Regions from separate parts of the Aquamicrobium sp. genome, predicted to be linked through region 1. Evidence: riboswitches for the same ligand, from Rfam matches in the RefSeq annotation. Region 1 holds a riboswitch; each other region holds the start of a gene.

Region 1 (7,275 bases):
CCGCGCCGGGCACGAGTGGGAGCCCTATGAGGGGCTGAAGGACGCCGAGGCGCTGCGCCGCTTCGTGGCGGCCGCGCCGTTCAACGCGCGGGGCCGTCGCCGCAAGCACGCGCCCGCCGTCGCTGTTCCGGATCGGCTCGACATCGAGATCGGTCCGGAGATGTCGACCCAGCAGGGATTCGGCCTCCTGATGCACGGCATCGCCAAGCAGGACGGCCCGTTTGCTGCCCGCGTCGTCACCACCTCGCCCGACGTCACCGTGTCGACCAATCTCGGCGCGTGGGTCAACCGGCGCGGCCTGTTCGCGCGAGAGAAGATGGCCGACCTCTTCAAGGCCGAGCGCATTCCCTCGACCTTCACCTGGAATTTCTCGCCCGAGGGCCAGCACATGGAGCTCGGCATCGCCGAGATGAACCTGTTCCTCATGCTGTCGGCGCTCGGCCTGTCGCACACCACTTTCGGCGAGCGGCTGCTTCCCGTCGGCACGCTCTACGACCCGTTCATCGAGCGCGGCCTCGATGCGCTCAACTATGCCTGCTACCAGGACGCGCGCTTCATCCTCGCCGCCACGCCCTCCGGCGTGACGCTGGCGCCCGAGGGCGGCGCGCACCAGTCGATCGCCACGCCGCTGATCGGCATCGCGCAGGACGGGCTGGCCAGCTTCGAGCCGGCCTATGTCGACGAGCTGGCCACTATCCTGCGCTTCGGCTTCGACTACATGCAGCGCGACGGCGACGCCGAGCCGGACGAGACAACATGGCTGCGCGACGCGGTCGGCGGCTCGGTCTATCTGCGGCTGTCGACGCGCTCCCTCGAGCAGCCGCGCCGCACGATCGACGAGCGGCTGGCCGAGGACATCGTCAATGGCGGTTACTGGATGCGCCGGCCCGGCCCCAACGCGCAGATCGTCGTCGCCTATACCGGCGCGGTCGCGCCGGAGGCGATCAGGGCGGTCGGCCTGCTCGGCGAGGACCGGCGCGACATCGGCCTCCTCGCCATCACCTCGGCCGACCGGCTCAATGCCGGCTGGAGCGCCGCGCAGCGCGCCCGCGAGCAGGGCCTCGTCCACGCCCGCAGCCATGTCGAGCGCCTGCTCGCCGCGGTGCCGCCGCATTGCGCCCTCGTCACCGTCATCGACGGCCATCCGGCGACGCTCGCCTGGCTCGGGGCGGTTCACGGCCACCGCACCCGCTCGCTCGGCGTCGAGCATTTCGGCCAGACCGGCACCATCGCCGATCTCTACCGCCATTACGGCATCGACGCCGAGGGCATCATGCGCGCCGCCGAGGCCCTCGTGCCCGGCCGGCCGGTGCGTCACCTCTCGGCCTGCTGAGATCGGGCCGGCTCCGGCCGGCTCTCCCTCGCCATATTCGGCACGGCCGGCGATTCCGCCCGGCCGCGAAATGCTCTAAGGACGGAGGCGAGGCAGGTCGATTCTCCCCGCCGCTCCCCGTCCGTCCGTCCGCGCCCTTGCGCGGCAGGGTTGCAGGCGGGACAAGGCTCGGGCATCATCGCGCCTGCTTCGGGACTTGTCGTTCGCTACAGCCGGGTGGGAAAGTTGCACGCATTCCGGGCCGCACCGGCTCTTCTTCTTCGCCGCCTCGCGGCGTTCCTCCTTCTTGTCGGCCTGCTGTCGGCCTGCACCACGCAGGCGGTGATGGAGCCGGCGGTCGCGCCGCTCATCTCGGACAAATACGCGGCCATCGTCGTCGACGCCCGTTCGGGCAGGGTGCTCTACGAGCGCGCCTCGAACGCGCCGCGCTATCCCGCCTCCTTGACCAAGATGATGACGCTCTACCTCCTGTTCGAGGCGCTGGACGAGGGCCGGGTGCGGCTCGACGAGGAGATTCCCGTCTCCGCCTTCGCCGCCTCGCGGCCGCCCTCGAAGATGGGCATCAAGCGCGGCGGCAGCATCGACGCCCGCTCGGCTGTCCTCGCCCTTGCCGTGCGCTCCGCCAATGACGTCGCGGTGGCGGTCGCCGAACGCCTCGCAGGCTCCGAGGAAGCTTTCGCGCGCAGCATGACGCTGAAGGCGCGCCAGCTCGGCATGACGGGCACGGTGTTCCGCAACGCGTCCGGCCTGCCGGACGACGGCCAGCGCACCACCGCGCGCGACATGGCGGTGCTGGCGATGGCGCTGCGCAACCGCTTTCCCCACCACTATCATTATTTCGCCAACCGCGAGTTCGCCTTCGGCGGCAAGATCGTGCGCGGCCACAACAGCCTGCTCGGCCGCATACCCGGCGTCGACGGGCTGAAGACAGGCTATATCCGCGCCTCGGGTTTCAACCTCGCCACCTCGGCCGGGCGCGGCGGGCGGCGCGTCGTCGCCGTGGTCATGGGCGGCGAGAGCGCCAGGGCCCGCGACGAGCACATGGTATCGCTGATCGAGACCTACCTGCCCCGCGCCGCGGCCGGCGCGGGACAGTGACGGGCTGCCGTCACGGCGCCGACGCGGGATCCTTCAGATAGGCGATCAGGTCGGCGATCTCCTCGCCCTTCCTGATCCCGGCAAAGGCCATGCTGGTTCCCTTGACCATGGTCTTCGGCGCGGCGAGGTATTGCGCGAGCAGCGCCTCGTCCCAGACCTTCCCGTCGGCCGCGAAGTCCTTCATCGCCGGCGAGTAGCGGAAGCCGTCGACCGAGGCCACCGGGCGGCCGCCGATGCCGGCGAGGTTGGGGCCGACGCGGTTGCCGGTCTCCACCGTGTGACAGGCGGCGCATTTCCTGAATGCCTTCTTGCCGGCGACGGCATCGCCTTCCGCATGGGCCGGCAGCGCGACGACGGCGAGCGCAAGGAGGGTGAGAAATTTCCTGGGCATGAAGTTCCTGGGCATATCCTGGGGTCCTTCCGTAAATGACCGATGAGCGGCCCCGGAGCGCGGGGCCGGCGTGTCAGCCGGTTACGGGAGGCGCGCGGGGATAGCCGGGCCGGTATCGCGAGGCCGCCGTCCGCGCGTCCGCGCGCGACGGATCATGGAATGCCGCCGCGAGGATCGGCCGCGGGCGGAAAGCCGCCGCTTCCGGGGGAGGGGCGGGCGGCGTCTGGCCCTGCAGGCAGCCGAGCGCGCAACAGTCCGGCAAGCCGGCATGGCCGGTGGAATGGGCGGGATCGGTGAGGCAGAGCGGATTGCCGAACCGATCGAGCGCCGGGCCGGAAGGCAAGGCCGCCGCCCATTGGGGCAGGAACGATTGCAGCGCGAACACCAGCGCGACGGACAGCGCCAGCAGAAAAGCCCGACCTCTGCGCCTTCGAAACACGCGTCACCTCTCTCCGCGTCTTCATACCAGAGCGGGAGGCGCGGAAAAACCGGCCGGGGCTGCGGCAAAGCGCTCGCCGCAATCGCTTCGGCAGGGCAGGCGGCTCAGGCCGGCGCGCCGCCGGTCCGCGCGAGCGCGCCGAACAGCGCGCGCAGGCGGTGCAGCCTGCCGTCCGCCAGCCCGGCGGCGTCGATCCGGGCGATCTCGATCCGCGCCGCCTCGGCGGGATCGGTTCCTTCGGGCAGGCCGAGCAGCCAGACGAGGAACACGTCCTCGGGCTGTGTGCGCGGCGACGGCCACTGGCCCGCTGGTCGTTCCGTTGCGCCGGCCGCTTGCGTCGAGGTCGCCATCGTCACGCCTCCGCTTCCGGTGCGCGCGGGCGGTGCTGCATTTCGTCGTCGAGGCGCATGGGCGGCCCTTTCCCGAAAGGGCTGGCGTGACGGGGGCGCGGGGGAAATGCGCAAGACGAGGGCCGTGCCCCGTCGCAACGCCTTCATCCCGTGACCGCCCACCGCGACCAGCCGGTTGAAACAGTTCGAGGCTGGTTTCCGGACTTCGACGCCGTTCTCTCGAGAACCGCCCCGGCGCCTTCCCGGGACGATCCCAGTGGCGCATGCCGGGGCTTTGCTTCGCTACCGTTGCGGGGGCAGTGCCGGCTTTCGACCGGCTTCCCAATTATCCATCCGCGGTTGGCGGACGGCACCTTGAACGTGGCGACGATAGCACGAAAGCGGCGATGGCGAGCAGGATAATTCGTCGCGGCGCGGCAGGATCAGGCTCGAGTGCGGTCGCCGCGCCCCGCGCCCCACACCGTTGCCAGAATCAGCCTCAGGTCGGTCGCCGCCGACATCGAGGCGAGATAGGTGGCGTCGAGCGCCGCCAGTCTCTTGGGGTCGGACATGTCGACCCCGGCCACCTGCGCGACGCCGGTGATGCCGGGACGAAGGGCGTAGAGCCCGCGCGCGCGGCGCTCGGCGACGAGCTCGGCCTGCGAGGGCAGGCAGGGGCGCGGGCCGACGAGGCTCATGTCTCCGCGCAGCACGTTCCACAATTGCGGCAGCTCGTCGAGCTTCAGGCGGCGGAGCCACCGCCCGAGCGGCGTCACCGCGCGCGACGGCGTCTCGTGGGTGGGCGCGTCGGGCGTGTCGGCATGCATGGTGCGCAGCTTGTAGCAGGTGAACGGCGTCTCATGCCTGCCGACCCGCGTCTGCGACAGGATCGCCGGCCCCGGCGAGGTCAGCCGGATCGCCGCCATGCACAGCAGCGCGACCGGCACCGCCGCCGGCAGGGCGGCGAGGACGAGCGCGAGGTCGAGGATGCGTTTCATCGGCGGGCGTCATCGGTTCAGGGAACGGGAAGCAATATTGGAAAGCGCGGGGGCGGGATAGCCCATGGCCGCGCCTCCGGCCTGGCCGCCGCCGCGTCACGAGCCGCGCGGCGTTTCCGCTTTCTTGGCCGGAAGGGAGGCGGGGGCCGCCGGCGTCGTCGCGCCGTTGCGGGTCTCGGGGATGGCGTGGGACAGGAGCGCGATGGCCCGCGCCCTGTCCTCCCTGGCGGCGCAGGCCGCGATCTCGTCGAAGGTCCGGTTGAGGAGGTGCCATTCGATGACGCGCGGCGAGGCGACGACGTAGCCTTCCTCGGTGTGCCCCTCCCTCACCTCGTGCGCGTGGAACAGCTCCTCGTGCAGCTTCTCGCCGGGGCGGAGCCGGGTGAAGACGATGTCGATGTCGACATAGGGCTTCAGCCCCGCGAGCTGGATCATGCGCTCGGCGAGGTCGACGATGCGCACCGGCTCGCCCATGTCGAGCACGATGACCTTGCCGCGCCCGGTCTTGTGCAGGTCCGAATGGGCGGACGCGTAGAGGATCAGGCTGATCGCCTCCGGAATGGTCATGAAGTAGCGCACGATGTCGGGATGCGTGACCGTGACCGGGCCGCCCGCGGCGATCTGGTTCTGGAACAGCAGCGTCACCGATCCGCTCGAGCCCAGGACGTTGCCGAAGCGCACGGTCTTGAACCGCGTCTTGTCGCAGATCATGTCGAGCGCCTGGCAATAGGCCTCGGCCGCCCGCTTGGTCGCCCCCATGATGCTGCTCGGATTGACCGCCTTGTCGGTCGAGATCAGGACGAAGGACGAGACGCCGCTCGCCCGCGCCGCGTCGGCGACGTTGCGGGTTCCCAGCACGTTGGTCTTGATCGCCTCGAGCGGGTTGTCCTCCGTCAGCGGCACGTGCTTCAGCGCCGCGGCGTGGAACACGATGTCGGGCTCGATCCGCGAGAATATCCGCGCCACGCGCTCCGCATCGCGCACGTCGACGATGCGGGTGACGATGTCGAGGTCCGGGTATTTGTCGCGAAGCTCGGTGTCGATGGTGTAGAGCAGGAATTCCGAGCTGTCGGTGATGATGAGGCGGCGCGGGGCGAAGGCCGCGATCTGCCGGCACAGCTCCGAGCCGATCGAGCCGCCGGCGCCCGTCGTCAGCACCACCCTGTCCCGGATCAGCGATATCGCCTCGTCCGGCTTGATGTTGACTTCCGAGCGCAGGAGGAGGTCGCTCAGCTCGATCGGCCTCGGCTCGAGGATGTTCTTGCTGGTGACGGCCTCCATGTCGGTGACGCCGGGAATCTGCAGCACCTTCATGCCGTAGCTGCTCGCCTGCGTCAGGATGTGCATCAGGCGCTTGCGCGACGGCGACGGCTCCGTCACGATCAGCTCCTTGACGTCGATGCCCTGGCCGTGGAGCTTTTCGAGCACCGCCTTCAGGTCCTTGAGGGACCCCAGCACCGTCACGCCCTGGACGGTCCTGCCGAGATTGATGCGCGAATCGTCGATGATGCCGGCGACCCAGAACGTGCTGCCCGGCCTGCGCCGGCTGGCGCGGATGAAGCTCTCCGCCTTGTCGGATAGCCCGCACAGCAGGATGGGATGGCCGGCCGCCCGCCTGGCGCCGGAGGTCTTGGGCAGCCGCCGGGAATATTCGAGCGCGAGGCGGTAGCTGATCCGCATGCCGACCATCGCCACGGTCATGTAGATCAGGGTCAGCACCGGCACAGAGCGGGGCACGTTGTCCCCGCGTGTCAGCAGGAAGGCGCCGATCGTATAGACCGCCACCGCCAGCAGCGCCGATTTGAGGATCGTCACCAGGTCGGGCGTGGAGACGTAGCGCCACGACACGCGATAGGGCGAGAACACGGCGAAGGCGAACGCGGCGGCCAGCGCGAAGCCGGCAAGCTTTTCTTCCAGCGCCGGCACGTTGAGCGCCCACGGATAGCCGTGGCTCGTCAGATACGCCGCCATGAACGCGCAGGCCGCGGCGGTGAGATCGATGAGGAAGATCAGGACGTAGCGCAGCATCGGTTCAACGCGAAAAAAGGGCCGAAAGCCTGTGTCTGCAAGGCGTTGACGTCCACTCCGATCTTGTTCGTCTTCGATACCATGCTTGAAAGCGTAGTACCGGATCACGCTGCCTCAAGCAACGGGAATGAGGATCGCCTCGAACAAGAAATAAAACCGTCGCGGTGTTTAGTTGCGCGACGATCCGCGGCGGCTCGGAACCCGAGCCTCTGCCAGGTGCACCAGTTGCGCGCCGGCCTCGTAGAAGGCCGAGCGCAACCCGCGCAGAGGTACGGCGCGCGGCTCGGTCAGCGGCAGCGGCAGGGCGTCCTGCGCCGTCTCGCCGGCGAGGAACTCTGCCATGGCGCGGCCGAACACCGTGCCGGGTGCGATGCCGCGGCCGTTGTAGCCGCAGAAGGTATAGTCGCCGTCCTCCAGTCGGTGGAAGCGCGGCAGGTTGTCGGCGGTCATGCCGATCGTGCCGTACCACTCGTCCTCGAACCCGACCGTGCCGAGCCATGGGCCGAGCTGCGGAAAGAACCGGCGCAGCGCCCGTTTCGCCCAGGCGCGGTGGATGGCGGCGCCGGTGTTGCGCAACGCGCCGACCGAGCCGAACACCAGCCGGTCGCGCGCGTCGTAGCGGAAGGACAGCAGCACTTCCTTGGTGTCCCATACGCCCT
Region 2 (7,275 bases), 1.1 Mb from region 1:
GTCGGGAGACAGGAGCGGCAGGCGCGCGGCGTCGATCCGCCCCCTGTGGCCGGACCAGCTTTCGCAGCCCGACCGTTCCTCGACGAGGAAGGACAGCGAAAGACCCGGCATGAGGCTGCCGAGCAATTCGAGCTCCCGGCGGAAGATGATGTCCTGCGGCCGCCTCGCGCAGTGGACGAAGGCGACGTCGGCAGCCGGCGCGCAGTCGCTCAGCCAGCGCAGCATCGACATCGTCGGCGTGATGCCGGAGCCGGCGGAAACGAAGAGATATCTCGCCGCCGGATGGTTGTGATGGGAAAAATCGCCGGCCGGCCCGTACGCCTTGAGCCGCGCCCCGATCGCCAGATTGTCGAACATCCAGCGGGTGCCGATGCTGTCGGCCTGCGCCTTCACCGTCACCGCGATGGAGAAGGGGCGCGAGGGCGAGGACGACAGCGTGTAGGTGCGCATGATCGGCCCGCCCTCGACGGGCAGTTCGAGGGTGACGAACTGTCCGGGCTTGTAGCGGAACCATGTCTGCGCATCGGAGCGGAAGACGAAAGTCTTCACCTGCGGCGCCTCGTCGAATATGCCGGTCACTTCCAGCACCTGGAGCCGGTCGTTCCACGGCGTCATCTCGTCGAGGTGGCGGTAGGGGGAAAAATCGGTGATCGCGTTCATCGCTGTTCCTATGCCACGTCGCGCAGCGCGGGCTTGCCGGTCTCGGCGAGACGCGGCCCGATGGACGCCGCATACCATTCGAGGAACTGCATCACGCCGCCCTCGTGTTCCGCCGAATAGGGTCCGGGCTCGTAGGCCGGCGATCCGATGCCGAACGCGTTCTCCTCGACGATCCGCCGGTCCTCGTCGTTGGTCATGGTCCAGACATGGGTGAGCTCTTCAAGCGTGTAGTCGACGCCCTCGACCGCATCCTTGTGGACCAGCCATTTGGTCGTCACCGCCGTCTCGGTCGGGCCGAGCGGCAGCACGCGGAAGGTCACCGCATGGTCGCCGAGCACATGGTTCCATGTGGTCGGATAGTGATAGAGCAGCAGCGCGCCGATGCGATCGGCCGAGACGCTGTCGGACAGGTTGCGCCGGACGGCGCGCCGGCCGGTCATCGTGTAGCTGACGGCATCGCGCAGAAGGGGAGCGCGGGTGGCACGGTACTGCCCGCTTTTGTCGATGCCGAAACGCGAGGGCAGGCCGGCGGCCTCGCAATGCTCCCAGTGCGCCAGGATGTCCGGGTCGCTTTCCGCCCCGCTCACTCCGGTCACGGTCGGGGCTTCCGGATAGGTCTTGCACAGTTCCGGATGGTTGGCCGCGCAGTGGTAGCACTCGCGGTTGTTTTCCCAGACCAGCTTCCAGTTGCCCTTCTCGATGATCGTGGACTCGTAGGCGACCTTGGCCTCGACAAGCCGGTGCGGCGCGAAATAGGGCTCCATCAGCGCGCGGAACGGCGCGAAGTCGGCCGGCTCGTCCGCCAGGCAGATGAAGATGTAGCCGGCGACGCTCTCGCAGGCGACGGGTTTCATGCCGAAATCCTGCTTGCGGAAATCGTCTCCCATCTGGCGGGCGAAGACCAGCGAGCCGTCGAGGTCGTAGGTCCACTGGTGGTAGGGGCATACGAGCTTCGCCGCCATGCCCCTTTGCGCGGTGCACACCCGGCTGCCGCGGTGGCGGCATGTGTTGTGCAGGGCGCGGATGACGCCGTCGCGGCCGCGCACCACCACCACCGGATAGGCCCCGACCTGCAAGGTGAAATAGCTGCCCGGCCTGGCGATCTCGCAATCGTGACCGACAAACAGCCAGTCGCGATACCAGATCAGCTCGAGGTCGAGCCTGTAGAAATCCGGATCGACATAAAAAGGTTGTTCGAGGCTGAAGCCGTCGCGCCGCGCGTGGATCAGCCTCAGCATTTCATTGCGCGCATCCATGTCCGTCCTCGCATTCTCACAAGGACTGAACTGGTGGTGATTTGAGGGGAGATGGCCGCGGGCACGGCATTGCCCGATGCGCGTCTGCCTCTTGACCGCCCACCGCGATCAGTCGGGTTGTACCGTCCAGGGCTGGTTTCCGGGCTCCGGAGCCGTCCGTTTGAAGGACTGTCCCGACGCCTTCCCGGACCTTTTCGATCCAGTGGCGTCCGTCGGGACTTTCAGCTCCGCTACCGTTGCGGGGGCAGCGCCGGCGTCAAACCGGCTTCCCAATTATCTCTCCGGGGAATCCTCCGGGGAGCACCTTGAACGTCACGATCAGATCACGAACGCGGCGAGATCGCGAGCGCGAAAGCGACATCGGCGTGAACCAAAGGCGACAGGCGCTTCTTTTCAATAGGAGCGGCGAGCATATTGACATAAAGATGTCTTTATGTGACGTGACTGTATGTCGCATCAGGAACGCAGGGCGTCGCAAATGTCATCTCTCGACGAGCTCTTCGGCCCCGTCGCCCCCAAACGGGATGGCGCGGAAATTCTGGCCGCCCTGCAAAAGGCGGCGCGCGAGCGCATCCTCGTTCTCGACGGCGCGATGGGCACCCAGATCCAGGGGCTGGGCTTTGCCGAGGATCATTTCCGCGGCGACCGCTTTACCGGCTGCGCCTGCCACCAGCAGGGCAACAACGATCTGCTCATCCTCACCCAGCCGAAGGCGATCGAGGACATCCATTATGCCTACGCCAGGGCGGGCGCCGACATCGTCGAGACCAACACTTTTTCCTCGACCTCCATCGCGCAGGCCGACTACGGCATGGAGGAGATGGTCTACGAGCTGAACCGCGACGGCGCGCTGCTGGCGAAGCGCGCGCTGCGCCGCGCGGAGCAGGAGGACGGACGGCGCCGCTTCGTCGCCGGCGCGCTGGGGCCGACCAACCGCACCGCATCGATCTCGCCAGATGTCAACAATCCCGGCTATCGCGCCGTCACCTTCGACGATCTGCGCCTCGCCTATGGCGAGCAGCTGCGCGGGCTGATCGACGGCGGCGCCGACATCATCTTGATCGAGACGATCTTCGACACGCTCAACGCCAAGGCGGCGATCTTCGCCTGCGGGGAGATATTCACGGAAAAAGGGATCCATCTGCCGGTGATGATCTCCGGCACCATCACCGACCTTTCCGGCCGCACCCTTTCAGGCCAGACGCCCACGGCCTTCTGGCATTCGATCCGCCATGCGAAACCCTTTTCGGTCGGTCTGAACTGCGCGCTGGGCGCGGCCGCGATGCGCCCGCATCTGACCGAGATTTCCGGCGTCGCCGACACGTTTACCTGCGCCTATCCCAATGCCGGCCTGCCCAACGCCTTCGGCCAGTATGACGAGACGCCCGACTTCATGGCCGCCCAGGTCGAGGAATTCGCGCGCGAGGGACTGGTCAATGTCGTCGGCGGCTGCTGCGGCTCGACGCCGGAGCACATCGCCGCCATCGCCGAGGCGGTTGCGAAGCACCCGCCGAGAAGCGTTCCGAAGCTGAAGCCGCGGATGCGCCTGTCGGGGCTGGAGCCGTTCACGCTGACGAAGGACATCCCCTTCGTCAATGTCGGCGAGCGCACCAACGTCACCGGCTCGGCGCGCTTCCGCAAGCTCATCACCGCCGGCGACTACGCCGCCGCCCTCGACGTGGCGCGCGACCAGGTCGAGGGCGGCGCGCAGGTCATCGACATCAACATGGACGAGGGCCTGATCGACTCGCAGAAGGCGATGGTCGAGTACCTCAACCTGATCGCCGCCGAGCCCGACATCGCCCGCGTGCCGGTGATGATCGACAGCTCCAAATGGGAGGTGATCGAGGCCGGCCTCAAATGCGTTCAGGGCAAGCCCATCGTCAACTCGATCTCGATGAAGGAGGGCGAGGACGCCTTCCTTCATCATGCGAGGCTGTGCCGGATGTACGGCGCGGCCGTCGTGGTCATGGCCTTCGACGAGGCCGGGCAGGCCGATACGAAGGAGCGCAAGGTCGAGATATGCACCCGCGCCTATAAGCTGCTGACGGAGACGGCCGGCTTCGCGCCCGAGGACATCATCTTCGATCCGAACGTCTTCGCCATCGCCACCGGCATCGAGGAGCACGACAATTACGGCGTCGACTTCATCGAGGCGACGCGGGAGATCACCGCTACCCTGCCGCACGTCCACATCTCGGGCGGCGTGTCGAACCTGTCCTTCTCCTTCCGCGGCAACGAGCCGGTGCGCGAGGCCATGCACGCGGTGTTCCTCTACCACGCCATCCAGGCGGGCATGGACATGGGCATCGTCAATGCCGGTCAGCTCGCCGTCTACGAGTCCATCGATTCCGAGCTGCGCGAGGCCTGCGAGGACGTCGTGCTCAACCGCAAGCCGGCGGCGGGCGGCACGGCGACGGAGCGGATGCTCGACATTGCCGAGCGTTTCAGGGGCGCGGGCGCGAAGGAAGCGAAGGAGAAAGACCTCGCCTGGCGTGAATGGCCGGTCGAAAAGCGCATCGCGCACGCGCTGGTCAACGGCATCACCGAGTTCATCGACGCAGACACGGAGGAGGCGCGGCTCAACGCCGAGCGCCCGCTCCACGTCATCGAGGGACCGCTGATGGCGGGCATGAACGTCGTCGGCGACCTGTTCGGCGCCGGCAAGATGTTCCTGCCGCAGGTGGTGAAGTCCGCCCGCGTCATGAAGCAGGCCGTCGCGCTGCTTCTGCCCTACATGGAGGCGGAGAAGGCGGCGAACGGCGGCGGCGCGCGCGAGAGCGCCGGCAAGATCCTGATGGCGACGGTGAAGGGCGACGTCCACGACATCGGCAAGAACATCGTCGGCGTCGTGCTTGCCTGCAACAATTACGAGATCATCGACCTCGGCGTGATGGTGCCGGCGACGAAGATCCTCGAGACGGCGAAGGCCGAGAAGGTCGACATCATCGGCCTTTCCGGCCTTATCACGCCGTCTCTCGACGAGATGGCGCATGTCGCGGCCGAGATGGAGCGCGAAGGCTTCGACATCCCGCTGCTGATCGGCGGGGCGACGACCAGCCGCGTCCATACGGCCGTGAAGATTCATCCACGCTACAGCCAAGGCCAGGCCGTGCATGTGAACGACGCGAGCCGCGCGGTCGGCGTGGTGTCGAACCTCCTGTCGCATGACATGAAGCCGTCCTATGTCGAGAACCTGCGCGCCGAGTACAGGAAGGTCACGGAAGCGCATGAGCGCTCCGAGCGCGAGAAGCAGCGCCTGCCGCTGGCGAAGGCGCGCGCCAACGCCCACAGGATCGACTGGGCGGACTACCACCCGCCGAAACCCTCTTTTACCGGAACACGGGTATTCGAGACGTGGGATCTGGCCGAGCTTGCGCGCTACATCGACTGGACGCCGTTCTTCCAGACCTGGGAGCTGAAGGGTCGCTACCCCAAGATTCTCGATGACGAGAAGCAGGGGCCCGCCGCGCGCCAGCTCTTCGAGGATGCGCAAGCGATGCTGGCCAGGATCATCGACGAGAACTGGTTCGCGCCGAAGGCCGCGATCGGTTTCTGGCCGGCCAACACCGTTGGCGACGATATCAGGCTGTTCACGGATGAAAGCCGTTCAGGCGAACTGGCGACCTTCTTCACCCTGCGCCAGCAACTGACCAAGCAGGCCGGCAGGGCGAACGTCGCCCTGTCGGATTTCGTCGCGCCGCTGGACAGCGGCAAGCCCGACTGGATCGGCGGCTTCGTGGTGACGGCCGGCATCGAGGAAGTGGCGATCGCCGAGCGCTTCGAGCGCGCCAACGACGACTATTCCTCGATCATGGTCAAGGCGCTGGCCGACCGCTTCGCCGAAGCCTTCGCCGAGCGCATGCACGAGAAGGTGCGCAAGGAGTTCTGGGGTTACGCGCCGGACGAGAGCCTTTCGCCGGACGACCTGATCGGCGAACCCTATCAGGGCATCCGGCCGGCGCCGGGCTACCCCGCCCAGCCCGACCATACCGAGAAGGTCACGCTCTTCCGTCTGCTCGACGCGGAAAGGAACGCCGGCGTCAGCCTGACCGAAAGCATGGCCATGTGGCCGGGCTCCTCCGTGTCGGGCATCTATCTCTCCCATCCCGAAAGCTATTATTTCGGCGTGGCGAAGGTGGAGCGCGATCAGGTCGAGGACTACGCCGCCCGCAAGGGGATGGATCTCGCCGCGGTTGAACGCTGGCTGGGGCCGATCCTGAACTACGTGCCGGCATCCTATGCCGAGGCGGCCGAATAAACAGAGTGCCTTTATCCCAGACCATCACGAACCCGGGTCGGATGGGGAGAGTAGGCCAGGTATCTGATTTGATTGGCACGCCCAACGGGACTCGAACCCGTGTTTCCGCCGTGAAAGGGCGGCGTCCTAGACCGCTAGACGATGGGCGCTGGCCGGAACGAAGTGGCTTATAGGGGGCAAAGGGCCGGCGGGCAACCCACCGGCGGCGCGATCGGAAGGAAAATTTGCCGCGTCCACAATATCGAAGGATGAAGGCGGATCGCCGCCTGATGGCGGGGAGGGCGGCCTATTTGCGCCGGCGGCAGCGCCAGTTCCAGTCGCGCTCGGGGCCGACGTCGATATGCACGGAATCGGTGTGGCAATAGGTGCCGACGCCGCCGCGGCCGGGCATCGAGCGCACGAAGCTGGCGAGCTCCCATTTCGAGACGCCCTCGACCTGCACGTCGGCCGCCGCGCAGTACATGTGCAGCGAGTTGCGCGCGCCGCGCGCGCGGCGGTTCTTGTCGGGCGAGCGGTAGCCCGAGGTCACCACGACCTTCCGGCCGTAGTTCTTCTCCACCGCCTTGAGCACGCGCACCAGAGACGGCTTCAGGCAGGCGACGTCGACATGGTCGGTCTGCTTCATCAGCCCGTTGGGCGCGAGGCGCGCCAGGCCCGCGGCCGAGGCGAACTGGACGCCCGGCTCCTCGCCCTCGTGCAGGTCGATGTCGCTGTCGTCGTCCATGCCGGAGCGGCGGGATATCTCGTAGAGCGCGCCGCCCTCGCGCACGCCGGGAAGCGGCGAGGCGTTGCCGGACGACGGGCCGGTCCTCACCAGCGGCGCGGCGGGCTGGCCGGTGGAGGCCAGTTGCACGATCGGCTGGGCGGGCGTCGCCGTCGAGGCGGCCGCCGGCCGCGACGCCGTCGGGTCGATCAGGGGGCGGGCGGTCTTCTGCTGCGGCGCGGCCGGCGCGGCGGGCGAGAAGAACGAGGACAGGAAGCTGCGCTTCTTCTGTGCCGGAGCGGTCGGCGCGAGCGCCGCGATCGCGACCGGGGCGGCGTCGCCGGCAGCTGGCGCGGCGGCCTCTGTGCCGTCGGTCGAGCCCTGCTCCTCGAGCC
Region 3 (7,275 bases), 530 kb from region 1:
GCTGTCGATGGCCGACCGCATCGCCGTGTTCAACGAGGGCAGGGTGATGCAGGTCGGCACGCCCGAGGATGTCTACAAGCGGCCGCGCTCGCGCTTCGTCGCCGATTTCGTCGGCTCCTCCAACGTGCTGCCGCCGGATTTCGTCGCCGGCCACGGCGGGACGCGCCAGTGGGCGAGCCTGCGGCCCGAGGCGCTGCGCCTCGCCGGCAACGGGGCTGGCGCCGGGGAGCACGTCGCCGCCACGGTCCTCGCCCGCGCCTATCTCGGCGCGTCGACGCGGCTTTCCCTCGACGCCGGCGGCGCGCGCCTCCATGCCGTGATCCCGGCCGGCACGCCGCTGCCGGAAGACGGCGCCGCGGTCACGCTCGCCTTCGACCGGGCCGACCTCCACATCATGGAGGACCAGTCATGACCATGGCGGCGGCGGTTGGCTCTCCCATTAGGTCGGGCCGCGGCGGCGTCTTCGGCGCGCTGTCCGACGTGCTGTGGCGCAACCCGCGCCTGACGTTGTTCCTGATGCTGACGCCACCGCTGCTGTGGCTCGGCATCATCTATCTCGGCTCGCTGTTCGCGCTGCTTTTGCAGAGCTTCTTCTCGATCGACGAGTATTCCGGCCTCATCAACCGCGAGTTCACGCTCTCGACCTATGCCGAGCTGCTCAACCCGGCCAATATCGACATCATCGTGCGCACGCTCACGATGTCGGCCTCCGTCACGGTCGGCGCGGCGGTCATCGCCTTTCCCATCGCCTATTTCGCCGTCCGCTACGCGCGCGGCAAATGGAAGGCGCTGTTCTATCTCGGAATCATGCTGCCCCTGTGGTCGAGCTATCTGGTCAAGGTCTATGCCTGGAAGCTGATCCTGGCGCGCGAGGGGATCCTGAACTGGCTGTTCGCCAAGCTGCATCTGACATGGCTGCTCGACGCGTGGCTCGCCATTCCCGTCATCGGCGGCAACTCGCTCGCCGTCAGCCACACCGGCACCTTCCTCGTCTTCCTCTATGTCTGGCTGCCCTTCATGATCCTGCCGATCCAGGCCGCGCTTGAGCGCGTGCCGGGCAATCTGGTCGAGGCCTCGGCCGATCTCGGCGCCTCGCCGCGCCAGACCTTCACCAACGTATTGTTCCCGCTGGCGCTGCCCGGGATCATCGCCGGCTCGATCTTCACCTTCTCGCTGACCATGGGTGACTACATCATCCCGCAGATCGTCGGCACCTCGCGCCGTTTCATCGGCCAGGCGGTCTATGCCCACCAGGGCACGGCCGGCAACATCCCGCTCGCCGCCGCCTTCACCGTCGTGCCCATCGTCGTCATGGGCTTCTATCTGTGGTTCGCCAAGCGAAGGGGGGCCTTCGATGCGCTCTGACACCGGACGCCGCTCGCCGCTCGGCCTCAAGGTCGCCGCCGGGCTCGGCCTCGCCTTCCTGCACCTGCCGATCCTCCTGATTTTCGTCTACGCCTTCACGACGGAGGAGCGCAGCTACCAGTGGCCGCCCCCGGGCTTCACCACGAAATGGCTGGCCGTGACGTGGAACCGGCCGGATGTGTGGGAGGCGATGCTGCTCTCGGTCAAGGTGGCGTCGGTCTCCACCGCGATCGCGCTGGTGCTCGGCACACTGTGCGCCGCCGCCGTCTCCGGCTCGCGCTTCTTCGGCCGCGAGACGATCTCGCTCATCGTCATCCTGCCCATCGCGCTGCCCGGAATCATCACCGGCATCGCGCTGCGCTCGGCCTTCAGCCTCGCCGAGATCCCCTTCTCGTTCTGGACCATCGTCCTCGGCCACGCCACCTTCTGCGTCGTCGTGGTCTACAACAACGCCATCGCCCGCTTCCGCCGCACCTCCGGCTCGCTGATGGAGGCCTCGATGGACCTCGGGGCCGACGGGTTCCAGACCTTCCGCTATGTCGTCCTGCCCAATATCGGCACTGCGCTGCTCGCCGGCGGCATGCTCGCCTTCGCGCTGTCCTTCGACGAGGTCATCGTCACCATCTTCACTGCCGGCCAGCAGCAGACGCTGCCGATCTGGATGCTGGAGGAGCTGGTGCGCCCGCGCCAGCGCCCCGTCACCAATGTCGTGGCCATGGTCGTCGTCCTCGTGACGTTCCTGCCGATCCTGGCCGCCTACTACCTCACCCGCGACGGCGACCAGGTCGCCGGAGCCGGCAAATGATACCTCAAGGAGGAAGTCCCATGCACACGCAGCTCCTGATCGGCTCCCGGTTCGAGGCCGGCACGGAAATCGAGGAAACGATCCTCAACCCGCGCACGGGCGAGACGATCCTGTCGGTGCCGGAAGCCTCGCAGGGGCAGGTCGATGCCGCGGTCAACGCGGCGCGGCGCGCCTTCGAGGGCTGGTCGCGCACCACGCCCTCGGAACGCTCGGGATACCTGCTGAAGATCGCCGCGCGCATCGAGGAAGACGCGGCCGAGTTCGCCCGGCTGGAGGCGCTGAACTGCGGCAAGCCGATCAACGCCGTGCTCAACGACGAGATTCCGGCCATCGTGGATTGCTACCGCTTCTTCGCCGGCGCGGTGCGCACCATGCCCGGCACCATCGCCGGCGAGTACCTTGCCGGCCACACCTCGATGATCCGCCGCGATCCCATCGGCGTCGTCGCCTCGATCGCGCCGTGGAACTACCCGCTGATGATGATGGCGTGGAAGCTGGCCCCGGCCGTCGCCGGCGGCAACACCGTCGTCTTCAAGCCGTCCGAGCAGACGCCGCTGACCGCGCTGAAGCTGGCCGCCATCCTCGCCGAGGTGCTGCCCGAGGGCGTGGTCAACGTCGTCACCGGCCGCGGCGAGAGCGTCGGCAACGCGCTGATCAACCACCGCGAGGTCGACATGATCTCGATCACCGGCGACGTCGCCACCGGCAAGAAGATCCTTCAGGCGGCGGCCAAGTCGGTCAAGCGCACCCATCTCGAGCTTGGCGGCAAGGCCCCGGTCGTCGTGTTCGACGACGCCGACATCGACGCGGTCGTCTCAGGGTTGCGCGCCTTCGGCTACTACAATGCCGGGCAGGACTGCACCGCCGCCTGCCGCATCTATGCCGGCGCGAAGATCTACGAGAAGCTGGTCGCCGACCTGTCTGCCGCCGTCTCGACCATCAAATACGGCCTCGCCGACGATGCCGAGAACGAGATCGGCCCGCTGATCTCGCGCCGCCAGCAGGACCGGGTGGCGAGCTTCGTCGAGCGCGCCGCCGAGCAGAAGCACATCGAGATCACCGCCGGCGGCAAGCCGGGGACGGAGGGCTTCTACTACCAGCCGACCGTCGTCGCCGGCGCGTTGCAGGAGGACGAGATCGTGCGCCGCGAGGTGTTCGGGCCGGTCGTCTCCGTCACCCGCTTCACCGATGTCGACGAGGCCGTGAACTGGGCCAACGACTCGGATTACGGCCTCGCCTCGTCGGTGTGGACGAAAGATGTCGGCCGGGCGATGGCGACCGCCGCGCGCCTGCGCTACGGCTGCACCTGGGTCAACACCCATTTCATGCTGGTCAACGAGATGCCGCATGGCGGGCTGAAGCAGTCCGGCTACGGCAAGGACATGTCGCTCTACGCGCTGGAGGACTACACCGCCGTCCGCCACGTCATGGTCGCGCACGGGTAAGGCGCGGCGGGAATGATCCGGGAGCCCGCCCAAAGGCAGGCTCCCGTTTTCCTGAGGCTCAGAACTTCGCCTTGAAGCCCGCATAGGCGGCGATGCCGGGCGTGTTGTAGCCGCGGACGACCTGATAGTCCTGATCGAGCAGGTTCTCGCCGCGCAGATAGACCTCGGTCGACTCGTTCACCTGATAGGCGATCTTGGCGTTGAGCAGGACGTAGTCGTCGAGCTTCACGTCGGCATAGGCCGTCCAGTCGAAGTCGATGGTATCGGCGGCGTATTTCAGGTCCGCGCTGACGGTCCACTTTTCGGCGGGGCGCGCCGTTGCGGCGAGGGTGACGGCATGCCGCGGAACGCGCCAGCTCCGCGTCCCGTCCGAATTGCGCGAGTTCGTGTAGGTGTAGGAGCCGCCGAGGTCGAGCCAATCGGTCGCGGCGTAGGAGAAGGACGCCTCGACGCCGTCGGAAGTCGTCCCGCCGGCAACCTGATCGTAGTAGCCCCAGGGCGGCCCGCCGAAATCGTCGACCCAGAAGATGCGATTGTCGATCTCCAGATGGAAATAGGTGAGGTCGGCAACGAGGCGGCCATCGAGGAAGCGTTGTTCTACGCCGATATCAAAGCTGCGGCTCGTTTCAGGCCGCAGGGTCGGATCGCCGCCGTCCGAATAGAGCTCATAGAGGCTCGGAGCGCGGAAACCGGTCCCGAATGACGAGTGCAGCCGGGTTCCGGTCTGGTCGAACAGATAGGACGCGGTGGCGCGCCAGGTCGTGTGCCCGCCGAACATCGAGTGGTCGTCATGGCGAACGCCCGCTGTCAGCACGAGGTTGTCGACGGGCTCGACGACAGCCTGTACCCAGACCCCGGTAAGGTCGATCTTGCCGAGTGGGGTCCCGCCGCCCCCATCCTCGGCTTCCTGGCGCTCGTGATCGACGCCGTATTGCAACAGAACGCGATCCGTCGCCTCGAACGATCCCTGATAGTCGAACTTTTGCCGCGTGCCGATGAAGGAAGCCGGCGATCCGGCCCAGATGCTCTCCCTGTCGGATTTGAAGCCCTGTACGGAGAACGTGTTCTTCAATCGTCCGTCGAGCAGGTCGAGATTGAAGCCGACCCGGCCTCCCATCATCGTGGCCAGCTCATAGCTGTCGGCATCGTCGGCGCTGCCACCGTCGAACTCGGTCTTCGCATCGATATAGAGCAAGGACCCGAACACCGAGAACGCCTCGTTGATGCGGTGCTCGGCGGCGAGGTCGAAGGTCACGTTCTCGTAGCCGTCGCGCTCGGTGCCGCCGGCCTTCGCGGAAATGCCGTCGTTGCGGAAGCCGGTGACGTTGGCCGCAATCCTCGATCCGCCCTGTGCGCCGGCGAGGCCGTAGCGGCCGCGCACTGTGCCGAACGATCCGCCCTCGACGTGAACCGTATGGCTGATGCCGTCCTCGACCTCGCCCAGCGTGGTGATGTCGACGACGCCGGCGATGGCGCTCGAACCGTAGAGCGTGCTTTGAGAGCCCTTCAGTATCTCCATGCCGGTGACACCGCCCGACAGCAGATACTGGTACTGTGTCAGAACCTGCGTTCCGGTCGTGTCCGAAACGTCGATGCCGTTGTATAGCGTCTTCACATAGGCACCGCCCAAGCCGCGGACGGAGATGCCGGTCTGTGTTCCGATGCCGCCGCTGGAGGTCACCGAAATGCCCGGCAGCCGCGTCAGGTAGTCCGTGACCGAGACGAGCGATTTCGTCTCGATCTCGCCTTGCGTCACCTGCTCGACCTTGGAGCCGGTCTTGCTCTTTTCGGTCGGGGTGCGGTTGGCGGTGACGGTGATCGCCTCGAGGGTGGTGACGCCCTGCTCGTCGGTCTGCGCCGCGTCCTGCGCCTGCGCGGCGCCGGCCATCAATGCCAGCGCGCTGGCGGTGGAGATCAGAAACCTGTTCATGTCAGTCCCCAAAGGTGCTGGGAGGCGCGTTGGCCCCCGGGCTTTTCAAGAACCGCAAGGAAAGGAATTGGGAATTGAACCCGCCCCGGCCCGTTCGCATGCGGCAACACGTTCTCGTGTCACCGCTACGGACGGCCGCGCCTGCATGCCCCTCGCATGCGGACAGGGTGACTGAAGCGGCAGGTCTCCTGGCTTCCCGTGTCTTCGCCTCTCTCCCGCCTTCCCGGCCTTGCGGCCAGTGGCATCTGGAAGATGGCTCAACGGTTACAGTTGCGGGGGCAGCTGCGGATTTGGCCGGACAGCCCGGCCGCACCGCATTCCCTTTTCATCCACCTTTCGGCGGAACCAGCTTCGCCGACTTTGCTAGCGTCACTTCGCCGTTGCGTCAACGCGCGCGGCGTTCCCGCCACAATATTCCCGTAAAATTGGCTTCCAAAAGAAACATGATTGTTTTAGTCGTGTTTTGCCGCCGGCAAGGGCGGGCGAAGGTTGCATGTCGCGGCCGGATGTGAGAGGCATCCGCGCGAGACGCACGCCGGACAGTATGCGAAAGCGGAAAGTGCCAGAATGTCGTCTATCCTGTTGAAGAGTTCACGCTGCCGCCAGCCGGCCGGCCGGGTTTTCGGGCTGCTGCTTGCGGCATTGGCCGTCGCGGCCCTCGCCGCCGGTGTGCCGGCGCGGGCGCAGGAGGCGGCGCCGCCGGCGGCCGTCGAGCAACCCGCCCCGCAGCAGCAGCAACCGGCCACCGCGCCCGAGGCCCCGGTTTCCCAGGCTCCCGCGCCCCAGCAGCCGGCGGCCGGGACGCCTGCCCCGGCTGTCGACGCCGCTCCGCAGCAGGGCGAGGCGCCGTCCGCGCCGCCTGCCGGGCCCCCTGCTGGAATAGACGCTTCCGAGATCGAGATCGCCGAGGACGGCGCGCCGGCCGACGCGCGCGACGACACCCTGCCGCACGATTTGTCGCCATGGGGCATGTTCATGGCCGCCGACTGGGTGGTCAAGGCGGTGATGATCGGCCTCGCCTTCGCCTCGCTCGTCACCTGGACCGTGTGGCTCGCCAAGTCGCTGGAGATCGCCGGCGCCAAGGCCAATGCCGGACGCGGGCTGAAGCGCATCGTCCAGGCCGAGAGTCTGCCCGACGCCGTGCGCTCGCTTCCGGGCAGGGGCGGGCCGGCGGCGCTGATGGTGCGCGCCGCCGCGCATGAGGTGGAAGCCTCGCGCTCGACCCTGCCCTATGGCGGCGCGGCGGGCCTGAAGGAGCGCGTCACCTCGCATTTGTCGCGTATCGAGGCGCAGGCCGGGCGGCGGATGACCCGCGGCACCGGCATCCTCGCCACGATCGGCTCGACCGCGCCCTTCGTCGGCCTGTTCGGCACCGTCTGGGGCATCATGAACTCGTTCATCGGCATCTCTGAGGCGCAGACGACCAACCTCGCCGTCGTCGCGCCGGGCATCGCCGAGGCGCTGCTCGCCACCGCGCTTGGCCTCGTCGCCGCCATTCCGGCGGTGGTGATCTACAACGTCTTCGCGCGCTCCATCGCCGGCTACCGGCTGCTCCTGGCCGACGCCTCGGCCGCGGTCGAGCGGCTGGTCAGCCGCGACATCGACCGCCGCGCCGTGCCGGGCGAGGCCGGCGCGGAGCATGCGCTTTCACGGGCAGCGGAGTAGGGTCCATGGCCGGTAGCCTCAACGCCAGCGCCGAGCGCGACGAGCTCGAGGAGAACCACGAGATC

The links. Region 1 has a riboswitch for cobalamin ahead of M9945_RS05440 (hypothetical protein). Riboswitches for the same ligand answer to the same signal wherever they lie in the genome.
Region 2: linked by a shared signal. The riboswitch ahead of M9945_RS11135 (SRPBCC family protein) and the one ahead of M9945_RS05440 (hypothetical protein) in region 1 are both predicted to bind cobalamin.
Region 3: linked by a shared signal. The riboswitch ahead of M9945_RS02845 (TonB-dependent receptor plug domain-containing protein) and the one ahead of M9945_RS05440 (hypothetical protein) in region 1 are both predicted to bind cobalamin.

The regions. Positions count from the first base shown of each region.
Region 1 is NZ_JAMLIE010000001.1:1,101,690-1,108,964, forward strand. It holds gene M9945_RS05420 (transketolase) at 1-1,333, shown strand, start outside; gene M9945_RS05425 (D-alanyl-D-alanine carboxypeptidase family protein) at 1,559-2,431, shown strand; gene M9945_RS05430 (cytochrome c family protein) at 2,442-2,822, opposite strand; gene M9945_RS05435 (hypothetical protein) at 2,896-3,261, opposite strand; gene M9945_RS05440 (hypothetical protein) at 3,366-3,617, opposite strand; cobalamin riboswitch at 3,783-3,983, opposite strand; gene M9945_RS05445 (sugar transferase) at 4,034-4,588, opposite strand; gene M9945_RS05450 (polysaccharide biosynthesis protein) at 4,685-6,616, opposite strand; gene M9945_RS05455 (NAD(P)/FAD-dependent oxidoreductase) at 6,785-7,275, opposite strand, start outside.
Region 2 is NZ_JAMLIE010000001.1:2,248,363-2,255,637, forward strand. It holds partial or broken gene M9945_RS11130 (FAD-binding oxidoreductase) at 1-660, opposite strand, end outside; gene M9945_RS11135 (SRPBCC family protein) at 669-1,916, opposite strand; cobalamin riboswitch at 2,029-2,239, opposite strand; gene metH (methionine synthase) at 2,395-6,177, shown strand; tRNA gene M9945_RS11145 (tRNA-Glu) at 6,251-6,326, opposite strand; gene M9945_RS11150 (YcbK family protein) at 6,464-7,275, opposite strand, start outside.
Region 3 is NZ_JAMLIE010000001.1:571,466-578,740, forward strand. It holds gene M9945_RS02825 (ABC transporter ATP-binding protein) at 1-412, shown strand, start outside; gene M9945_RS02830 (ABC transporter permease) at 409-1,365, shown strand; gene M9945_RS02835 (ABC transporter permease) at 1,355-2,170, shown strand; gene M9945_RS02840 (gamma-aminobutyraldehyde dehydrogenase) at 2,191-3,615, shown strand; gene M9945_RS02845 (TonB-dependent receptor plug domain-containing protein) at 3,674-5,545, opposite strand; cobalamin riboswitch at 5,706-5,910, opposite strand; gene exbB (tonB-system energizer ExbB) at 6,113-7,210, shown strand; gene exbD (TonB system transport protein ExbD) at 7,216-7,275, shown strand, end outside.